Regions from separate parts of the Staphylococcus piscifermentans genome, predicted to be linked through region 1. Evidence: predicted binding sites of a transcription regulator. Region 1 holds the regulator's gene; each other region holds the start of a gene.
What was found. Region 1 encodes NrdR, which represses ribonucleotide reductase genes. Its sites were predicted from a motif close to AACACNATATATNGTGTT; they were not measured.

Region 2: the regulator NrdR is predicted to act here: its motif matches at 2,008-2,025, upstream of nrdD (anaerobic ribonucleoside-triphosphate reductase).
Region 3: the regulator NrdR is predicted to act here: its motif matches at 1,448-1,465, upstream of nrdI (class Ib ribonucleoside-diphosphate reductase assembly flavoprotein NrdI).

What each region holds. Positions count from the first base shown of each region.
Region 1 is NZ_LT906447.1:1,331,131-1,334,424, reverse strand. It holds gene dnaI (primosomal protein DnaI) at 1-411, opposite strand, end outside; gene CKV71_RS06170 (replicative helicase loading/DNA remodeling protein DnaB) at 408-1,829, opposite strand; gene nrdR (transcriptional regulator NrdR) at 1,832-2,305, opposite strand; gene CKV71_RS06160 (glyceraldehyde-3-phosphate dehydrogenase) at 2,460-3,294, opposite strand, start outside.
Region 2 is NZ_LT906447.1:786,862-790,155, forward strand. It holds gene fni (type 2 isopentenyl-diphosphate Delta-isomerase) at 54-1,094, shown strand; gene CKV71_RS03275 (hypothetical protein) at 1,415-1,903, shown strand; gene nrdD (anaerobic ribonucleoside-triphosphate reductase) at 2,072-3,294, shown strand, end outside.
Region 3 is NZ_LT906447.1:2,230,318-2,233,611, forward strand. It holds gene nrdE (class 1b ribonucleoside-diphosphate reductase subunit alpha) at 1-908, opposite strand, end outside; gene nrdI (class Ib ribonucleoside-diphosphate reductase assembly flavoprotein NrdI) at 880-1,272, opposite strand; gene CKV71_RS10440 (DMT family transporter) at 2,155-3,045, shown strand; gene queF (preQ(1) synthase) at 3,049-3,294, shown strand, end outside.

The DNA of each region.
Region 1 (3,294 bases):
TCTATCACGCTTGTCCATATAAATATCTTTTAATTTAGCATTCAAAGTATCTCGCTGCATATGATGAGATGTTATGAGATGTGCCTCTCGCTGTTCCTCATCATGTTTGATTTTGCATGGACACGGAAGATATTTGATTTTAATCCGTCCGTTTTCAATATAAAGTTCTGGTACATGGCCTTTCACAAAGTTAGGACAGTCTGCAAAATCATGTCCATCATAATGCTTCTGCTGATCTTTATATTCTTGCAAGATGTTTAAATCTTCATCAATCATTCGATTAGTTAATTCAGCTCGATGATTTTCTAAAAACTTTTTGACATCTGGATCATTAATAACGTCTTTTTTAATCTTTTCGAATCGTTTCTGAAAATCAGGAGAGGTTTGCATTATATTACTGAAACGTTTCATTCGTCATCCTCCTTCCATGTTTCTTTTAAATGTTTAAGAAAGTTCGCTCTATCTTGAGCCAGACTTTGATCTTCAGCATCATCTGCTTTTCTTTTATTTTTGCCGCTTCTCTTCTTATGTTCTCCTTTAATCAGCCAATCAGGAGTAATTTCCTTCGAAGCAATTTGCTGACCATAATTCTTAAATCTTGGCGGATTATTTTTTTGTTTAGCTTTTCGTTGTTTTTCAGCTTCTTTCATATCCATTACATGTGCATGCGCTTCAGCAGCTGAAGATAGTTCTTTCTTCTTCCAGTTAGAAGCGATTTCTTGGATATAAGTCTTCGGCAATTGCATATCATTATTGAGCATTACGTATTGGAGCAACATATTGATAACGCCAAACGGCAATTGTTCTCTCACTATTAAATCTTCTACTAAATACTTCTGTTTCAATGTAGGTTCAGATTTCGCCCAACTTGTTAGCATATCAATCGGACTTGTGGCATCCATCAATTTAAACCAGCTTTCATATTCCTCCGGTGTTTGTGGCGCTTTCGTTAACTCAATGACTTCTTCTTGCTGTTGAGGTGATGTAGGCAAATTGGCTTTAGCTTCTAAAGCAGGCAATTGATTTTCGTGCTCAATGGCATAAAAAGACCGCGCTTGTTTGCGGAGCTCTTCATAAGAGATACGTTGATTGCTAGTAAGCGATTTTAAAATAAGCCCTTTCATCCCTTCTGGTGTAATACCATATAAAACCGCAAGTTGTGTAATCAGACCTTTCGCTTGCTCTTCAACAATTTCTGAACTGACAAAGTGATTGCTCAATAGTTGGTAGAGCGATTCAAAGTCAAATTGCACTCTATCTAAATTAATTCCTTTGTATGAAGCGGTTTGAGTAATATTATTTTCCTGGACATTATCGAAAGCTTGATTAGGAACTTTGAAAACATCTGTAAAATTACGCGTAACCTCTTGATAATTACTTAAATCCATTTGAGTATGTTCAAAGTAACGTTTCAATTGATGGTACCGTTTATTCTCTACTTCTTTATAAAGGTAAACAGAAAGCATGGGATCATTGAAAAATTGTTTAGGAGTTGGCGGTTGTACTAATTCATATACAAAATGTGAATTATCTTTGTTATGTTTCACAAAAGTTTTAATTAAACCGATTGCTTCTAAACGATTCATTTCTTCCCGAAAATCTCCCAGATTAATTTTCAATTCACTCATAATGACATAATGAGTGACTGCTTGATTATTGTTAGGATACGCAAATTGCGATAAGTAATGATAGACACCAATCGCTCTCGTACCGATTAATGGAGTAAACAAACGGTTCAAAACCTCTAATTGGGCTTCTGATAATTTTTCAGATTGTATTACATTAAACGGATCTTGAGGTCGAATACCGAAATCGTCTTGGTTAAACATAATTAATTGTCACTCCGATTATTCTTTTCTTGCAAGATACCTTGCATGGATTCCAGTAATTGGTCAACGTCTTTAAATTCTTTATAAACAGAGGCGAAACGAACATAGGAAACTTGATCGACGTGCATCAGCAAATTCATCACATGTTCCCCGATTTCTCGAGATGAAACTTCAGCTTGTCCCTCATCTCTTAAACGCCATTCTACTTTATTCGTAATATCCTCTAATTGCTGATAACCGACTGGACGTTTCTCACATGAACGAACTAGCCCATTTAAAATCTTTTCTCTTAAGAATTGCTCACGTGTCCCATCTTTCTTGACAACGATTAACGGACTCATTTCGATATGTTCGAAGGTAGTAAATCGGGTACCGCAATTTTCACACTCTCGTCGTCTGCGAATCGCATTGGCTTCGTCTGCATGTCTTGAATCCACTACACGAGAATGTGTTGAATTACATTTAGGGCATTTCATTCATTTTCACCTCTCATATTAATTATGCCTATTATACTATAATCTTACTTAACACAAAAGAAAGCGGAACTTTTCAAATAATACACAGCAAAAAACCAGCTGATTGGAGCCCTACTTCCAATCAGCTGGTTTATATATATGACAGCAGCAAATATTAAGCTGTTGCTTTTTCTTTAGTATTCAATAATTCTCCAATTTCTACTGCAATATCAACGACACGGTTTGAATAACCCCATTCATTATCATACCAAGCGATTACTTTCACTTTTTTATCATCCATTACTAATGTAGACATTGCATCAACAATAGCAGAATTAGGATTTGTATTGAAGTCTACTGAAACTAATGGCTCATCTGAAACAGCTAAAACACCGTTCAAATCAGCATCTTCAAATGCTTGGTTTACTTCTTCAGCCGTAACTTCTTTTTTCAAGTCTACAACTAAGTCAACTAAAGAAACGTTTTTAGTTGGAACACGAAGCGCCATGCCATGTAATTTACCTTCTAATTCTGGTAAGACTTCTTTAAGTGCTTTTGCAGCGCCAGTTGATGTAGGGATAATACTTTCGTTGCAAGAACGCGCACGACGTAAGTCTTTATGCGGATTATCAATGTTTTTTTGGTCATTTGTAATAGCATGTACTGTTGTCATCAATCCATTTTCAATACCAAAATTATCATTTAATACTTTGGCAACTGGACCGATACAGTTTGTTGTACATGAAGCATTACTAAAAATGTCATACTCTTCAACATCTAAGTTATCGTTATTTACGCCTTTAACAACCATTTGTACATGACCGCCTTTTGAAGGTCCTGTCAATAATACTTTTTTAGCGCCAGCATTGATATGTGCTACTGCTTTGTCGCCATGGTTGAATTTACCTGTAGCTTCTATGACAATATCGATATCTAATTCTTTCCAAGGTAAGTTTTCTGGGTTACGGTCTGAAACTAATTTAATATCATGACCATCGATACGAATACCG
Region 2 (3,294 bases), 540 kb from region 1:
ATTGATACACTTACAATAATATGAGTTTAAGAGAACAGAAAGTAGGAAATGCGATGAGCGATTCAAAAAGGGAACAACGAAAGGACGACCACGTAAAAATAGCGATGGCGCAAAACGATCCAAAACTGACGGATTTCGATAAAGTCAGATTCGTGCACCATTCCATTCCGAGTATAGATGTAGATCAAGTCGATTTATCAGTGGATTTACCTGATTTTTCAATGTCTGCACCGCTGTATATCAATGCGATGACCGGAGGAAGTGAATGGACGAAACAAATTAATGAGAAGTTAGCCGTAGTAGCACGTGAAACTGGGTTGGCTATCGCTGTAGGTTCAACACATGCTGCCTTACGTAACAGTAAAATGGCGAGCTCTTTCGACATCGTTCGCAAAACGAATCCGAAAGGTATTATTTTTAGTAATGTGGGAGCAGATGTGCCAGCTGATTTAGCCAAGCAATCGGTTGAAATGCTAGAGGCGAATGCGTTGCAAGTGCACGTCAATTCTCCGCAAGAACTCGTAATGCCTGAAGGAAATCGAACGTTCTCAAATTGGATGGACAATTTAAGTGAGATTGTGCAAACAGTTGATGTTCCAGTGATCGTAAAAGAAGTCGGTTTCGGAATGAGCCGCGAACTGATTCAAGATTTAAGAGAAATCGGTATCCGTTATGTAGATGTCAGTGGCAGAGGCGGTACAAACTTTGTAAATATTGAAAATGAAAGACGCCAACTGAAAGACATGTCTTATCTGAAGAATTGGGGTCAATCGACAGTAGAATCTTTATTAGAAAGTAAAAATCTGCAAAATCAAGTTACTGTATTTGCGAGCGGTGGAGTGAGAAATCCACTTGATGCGGTTAAGTGTCTGGCTTTGGGAGCAGAAGCAGTGGGTATGTCTCGCCCGTTCTTAGAACAAGTCGAATCCAATGGTATTGCACAAACTGTAGAGTTTGTAGAAGAATTCATTGAACAAATGAAGAAAATTGCAGTTATGGTCAATGCATCTGATATTGAAGCATTGCATCATACTGATGTAGTCTTAGATACAACATTAAGATCATGGATCGAGCAACGCGGCTTAGATCAATAAAAAATAAGCAGTTCAACTGGTAGAAGGTTGAACTGCTTATTTTTGTAGCAATTTTGGTTTTGGTAATTGCATTAAGAAGACTGCGAAGGAGATCACAATCTTGGTAACGCTTACATATAGTATAATCCAAATAGTTGTTGATTTCAAATACATATTTGAGTAAATTAACTAATATTTGTATAAATAGTGACAGCATATAATTATAAAATATAAATTGGCAACAAATCATCTGTAAATGGAAACATAATGCTATGTGACTCTTTTAAAAATCGTGCTAAATTTTTACTAGAAAATGAGAAAACCATTGGAGGGTCTAAAAATTGACTTATTATTATGTTGAAACTATTAATCCAATACAACAATGCATGTACAAAATCGAGCAGCTCTATAAAACTAAAATGGAAAAACTTTCATATATCAATCGACTAGACAACATTATTAAATTAGCGCAATGGGAGCGACCATCAGTAATCAATGTAAACACGAAAGTTGAAATCGCCGAACAATATTTTGATCTTCATAATTTTAATCCTGACCATACGTATCATTTGGAGATTAATCCAATGAAACACAAGACGGTTTTAATAGAATTGAATCACCAAATCAGAATGGAAATCAGCCAAGCGGAAGAGTCCCAAATCTATGATATTACACCTTATCTGCAAGACAGAGAAAATTATCTCTATTTAGGATTATTACATGATGAAACTAACGCACAACTACCAGATTGCAAGTTGATTGAATTTAAAAATCACCGTTTAAATGATACTTCTGTAATCCAAGAACGTCCGCTTAATTACTCAATTTAATACTTCATCTAACTTTAAAATAAATTTTATTGCAGATAACATGAAATTCAAAAGAAAGACATAAAGCTATGACATCTCTGTTAACACTCCAAGAACCTCTTTCATTTACTATATATTGTGGTAATTTTGTAATTAGAACACCATATATAGAAATGAAAGGGGTATTTTATGTTTAAAATTGAAGAAAGCCTAAGCAACTTAATCAATAAAGATCCGACTGTTATTAATGAAAATGCTAATAAAGATAGTGAAACCTTTACAACGATGCGTGATTTAACGGCGGGGGTCGTTTCAAAATCTTACGCATTAGAAAAATTATTGCCGAAACATGTAGCGGCTGCACATCAATCTGGCGATATTCACTTTCATGATTTAGATTATCATCCATTTCAACCCTTAACGAATTGTTGCTTGATTGATATTCAAGGTATGTTAGAACACGGCTTTGAAATCGGCAATGCACAAGTCGAATCTCCGAAATCTATTCAAACTGCAACTGCACAGATTGTCCAAATTATTGCGAATGTGTCTAGCAGTCAGTATGGCGGATGTACAGTGGACCGCATTGATGAAATCTTAAGTCCATATGCAGAGTTAAATGCTGAGAAACATCGTAAAATAGCTGAGCAGTTTGTCTACCCTGATCAATTGGATACATATGTGAATCAACAGACTGAGAAGGATATTCGAGATGCGATGCAAAGTTTAGAATATGAAATTAATACACTGTATACTTCTAATGGCCAAACACCTTTTGTAACTTTAGGCTTTGGTCTAGGGACTGATAAGTATAACCGTATGATTCAGAAAGCTATCTTGAACACACGTATTCAAGGTTTGGGGCACCATCATGTGACAGCTATCTTTCCAAAGCTTGTCTTTTCCATCAAAAAAGGAATTAATTTCGCACCGGAAGATCCGAATTATGATGTGAAGCAGTTGGCGTTGGAATGTTCGACGAAACGGATGTATCCGGATATTTTGAATTATGATAAGACGGTGGAAATTTTAGGTGATTTCAAGGCGCCGATGGGTTGTCGTTCTTTCTTGCCGGCATGGCAGAATGCGCAAGGTGAGAACGAGAATAGTGGGCGTATGAATTTAGGGGTGGTGACGTTGAATGTGCCGCGGATTGCGATTGAAACGAGCGGGGATTTAGCGGCATTTTGGCGTTTATTGGATGCGCGTATGGAATTGATTCATGATGCGCTGGTTTATCGTATTGAGCGGTTGAAAGATGCGGTACCGAATAATGCGCCTATACTGTATAAGAGCGGTGCGTTTCATCAACGTTTATCTGAAAAGGATGATGTGATGATGTTATTTAAACATCAACGGGCAACGATTTCTATTGGTTATATCGGCTTGTATGAAGCGGCCACTGTATTTTA
Region 3 (3,294 bases), 900 kb from region 1:
GCGAACATGTAGAAGTCTTCGCCCTTTTTCGCCAGTTCAAAGAATTTAGCAGGCACAATTAAACCAGTAGAGATAGTTGATAAGCGGATATCTTCATCTGCGTTTACTTTTTTAGTGTCTAAAAATTCTTCGACATCGTAATGGAATATATTTAAATATACTGCGCCAGCTCCTGGTCTTTGACCAAGTTGATCTGCGTAGCTGAAACCGCCTTCTAATGATTTTGCAACAGGCAATACGCCTTTTGCTACACCTTTAATGCCTTTAATTGCTTCACCGCGCGCGCGTAGTTTAGATAAATTGATTGCTACGCCGCCTCCGATTTTACTCAACTGTTTCGCTGTTGAATCAATAAAGTTAATTGAATTCAAGCTGTCATCTACTTCTAATAAGAAACATGAAACAAGTTCGCCTCGACGTGCACGACCTGCATTTAAGAATGTCGGTGTTGCAGGTTGGTAGCGTTGTTCAATCATAGATGAAATGAATTGACGTGCTTGTGTTTTATCGCCATCTGCTAGATAAAGTGCCACAATCGTCACGTGTTGCGGATAGTCTTCTAAATATTGTTGTTTATCGTTAGTTTTAAGTGCATAATCTTTGAAAAATTTACTTGCAGACATATAGCTGGCAAATTTGAATGGTATACTGCGCGCAAACTCAGTCAATTCTTTCAAATCTTCCTCGCTGTATTGTGCAAATACATCTACATAGAAATCATTGTCGACAAGATAGTGCAAACGTTCAATTTCACTATCGAAATAAATAGTATGATCTTTAATCTCTTCAAGATAAACTTCTAGCGCTTCTTGATCTTTTTCCAAGCTGAAAAAGCCGTCTTCTTTACGCTTTGTTACCTCATTATTTAATTCAATATGATTATATTGCTTTTCGTTCATTGTCTTCATAAAAATGCCCCACCTTATCTTTAAACTCTTCAACGTCTTTTTGTGTTCCTTGTACTTCAAATTTCATTAAAAGAGGCACGAGGTATTCTCTGGATATTGTATCGCTGGCTTTTGCGAAGTTTTGTCCCCAATTTCGATTACCGCTACCAACTACTCCTCTTATCATTGTGCCGTTATGTTGCAAGAACGTCTTGACGACATCCGGTACTTCTCCAAATCCGATGGTACTAGTGACCAATATATAAGGTTCATCTATGCGTATTTCCGCACAGTTATCATTTGTAATCTCTAAGGTGTTATCAAAGCCTGTTCTTGTTATAAACCGTCTTACGTTTCCTGTGAATGAGAAATAAACTACCTTCATTGAATCACCCGCTTTCTTATAAAGAACGCGTCATCCTTTATCTCCATAGATTAAAGCAGAAGCCATAAATAAAAAACATGACAGGCTGTCTTATTGCTATTGTTGTTTCTTGAATGAGACTTTATGACTGCTGCATGTTTGCATTTGATAATGATATTAGAATGCACTTTCCTTTGACACTATATGTAGTGGTCATTCAATTTACGAGCTGTATATATTTGAATCTTTACCTTATCATTTTATCTGTTCCACTTTAAACGCATTTACAAGAATATCAACGCATTTTAACTGCTTTCAACCATTAAAAACACTTTAATCATGAATTAATCGTTTAAACGTTACTTTGTACTTTTAAAATAATAAGGTGTGAAAATGCATTAAAATAGTTAATTTTAAATTTAGCATTTTCCAACTTAACCACAACATATAGTGTTGGTTTTCGTTCTTCAATACTATATTATGTGATTCATTATACCTAACACACTTTGTAATTTCAAAGAGAATCATTGCTCAAAAATTATTTTTAAATTGTCATAATCGATGTAATGACCGTCACATCTATCGTTGAGGAATAAAAGTTTTTTAAAAAAAGGCCTCAAAATAAATAATTGTAGTTTTACCCTTGATTTTTTCAAAAATTATGCACTTCTTATGAAATCAAGTGTCTGCGATTATAGACCTGATCAGCTTGATACAACTATTTTAAAAAACTTAATTATTTACATCTTAAATCCTATATGGAAATTCAAACCTCTAAGTAGAACGTATGTTCGATTTGATTATAACTATTCTGCTAAAGAATTGCAAGGACTTATAGCAATACTAATTTGAATTATGCTAAGATGATATACGTTAAGTTTTGAAGAAAGTAGAGGCGAAAGTATGGATCCGAAAATTAAAGGCATCATTGCTATCCTCATTTCAGCAATCGGCTTTAGTTTTATGTCATTGTTCTTCAGACTTTCAGGTGACTTACCTGTATTTCAAAAGTCTTTAGCACGTAATTTAGTTGCGATGTTGATTCCTTTATATTTCTTATATAAATATAAACAACCGATGTTCGGTAAATTGAGTAGTCAACCCTTGTTGATTACCCGTTCTACTTTAGGTTTAGTCGGCGTATTATTAAATATTTATGCGATAGACCATATGTTGTTAAGTGATGCTGATACTTTAATGAAATTAAATCCTTTCTGGACTATTTTGTTAAGTTTAGTATTCTTGCATGAGAAAGTACGTAAATATCAAATTACTGCAATGATTGTAGCCATTATAGGAATGTTGTTTGTGGTACAGCCTCAATTTTCATCAGCTATGATACCTGCAATCGGCGGTTTATTCTCGGGTATTTTCGCCGCAGCTGCGTATACCTGCGTACGTGCCTTGAGCACTCGTGAAGCACCTTATACTATCGTGTTTTATTTTTCATTCTTCTCAATTGTAGCTTTAATTCCATTTGTAATCTTCACATATGAACCGATGTCTATGAAACAAATAGTTTATCTGATCGGCGCTGGATTATCTGCTGCAGTAGGTCAAATCGGCATCACCTTAGCGTACAGTTATGCTCCAGCACGTGACATTTCAATATTCACCTATGCATCTATCATCTTTACGGCTATCATGGGAATTGTCATCTTTGGTGAATCGCCAGATTTATACGCTACGCTCGGTTACGTTATTATTATTAGTGCAAGTTATTATATGTTTGAAAAAGCACGTCGGCAAGGTCGTAAAAATAAACCTGCTCGTGCACACAAAGGAGCGAATTAAAAAGTGTCAAATGAAGGACGTAAAAAAGAAGAACTTGAAGACATTACGTTATTAGGCAATCAAAACAATACTTATCATTTCGATTATAGACCAGATGTATTAGAAACTTTTGATAACAAGCATCAAGGTCGTGATTACTTTGTTAAATTTAATTGTCCAGAATTCACCTCTCTTTGTCCTATTACAGGACAACCAGATTTTGCGACAATTTATATTTCCTATATTCCAAATATCAAAATGGTAGAATCA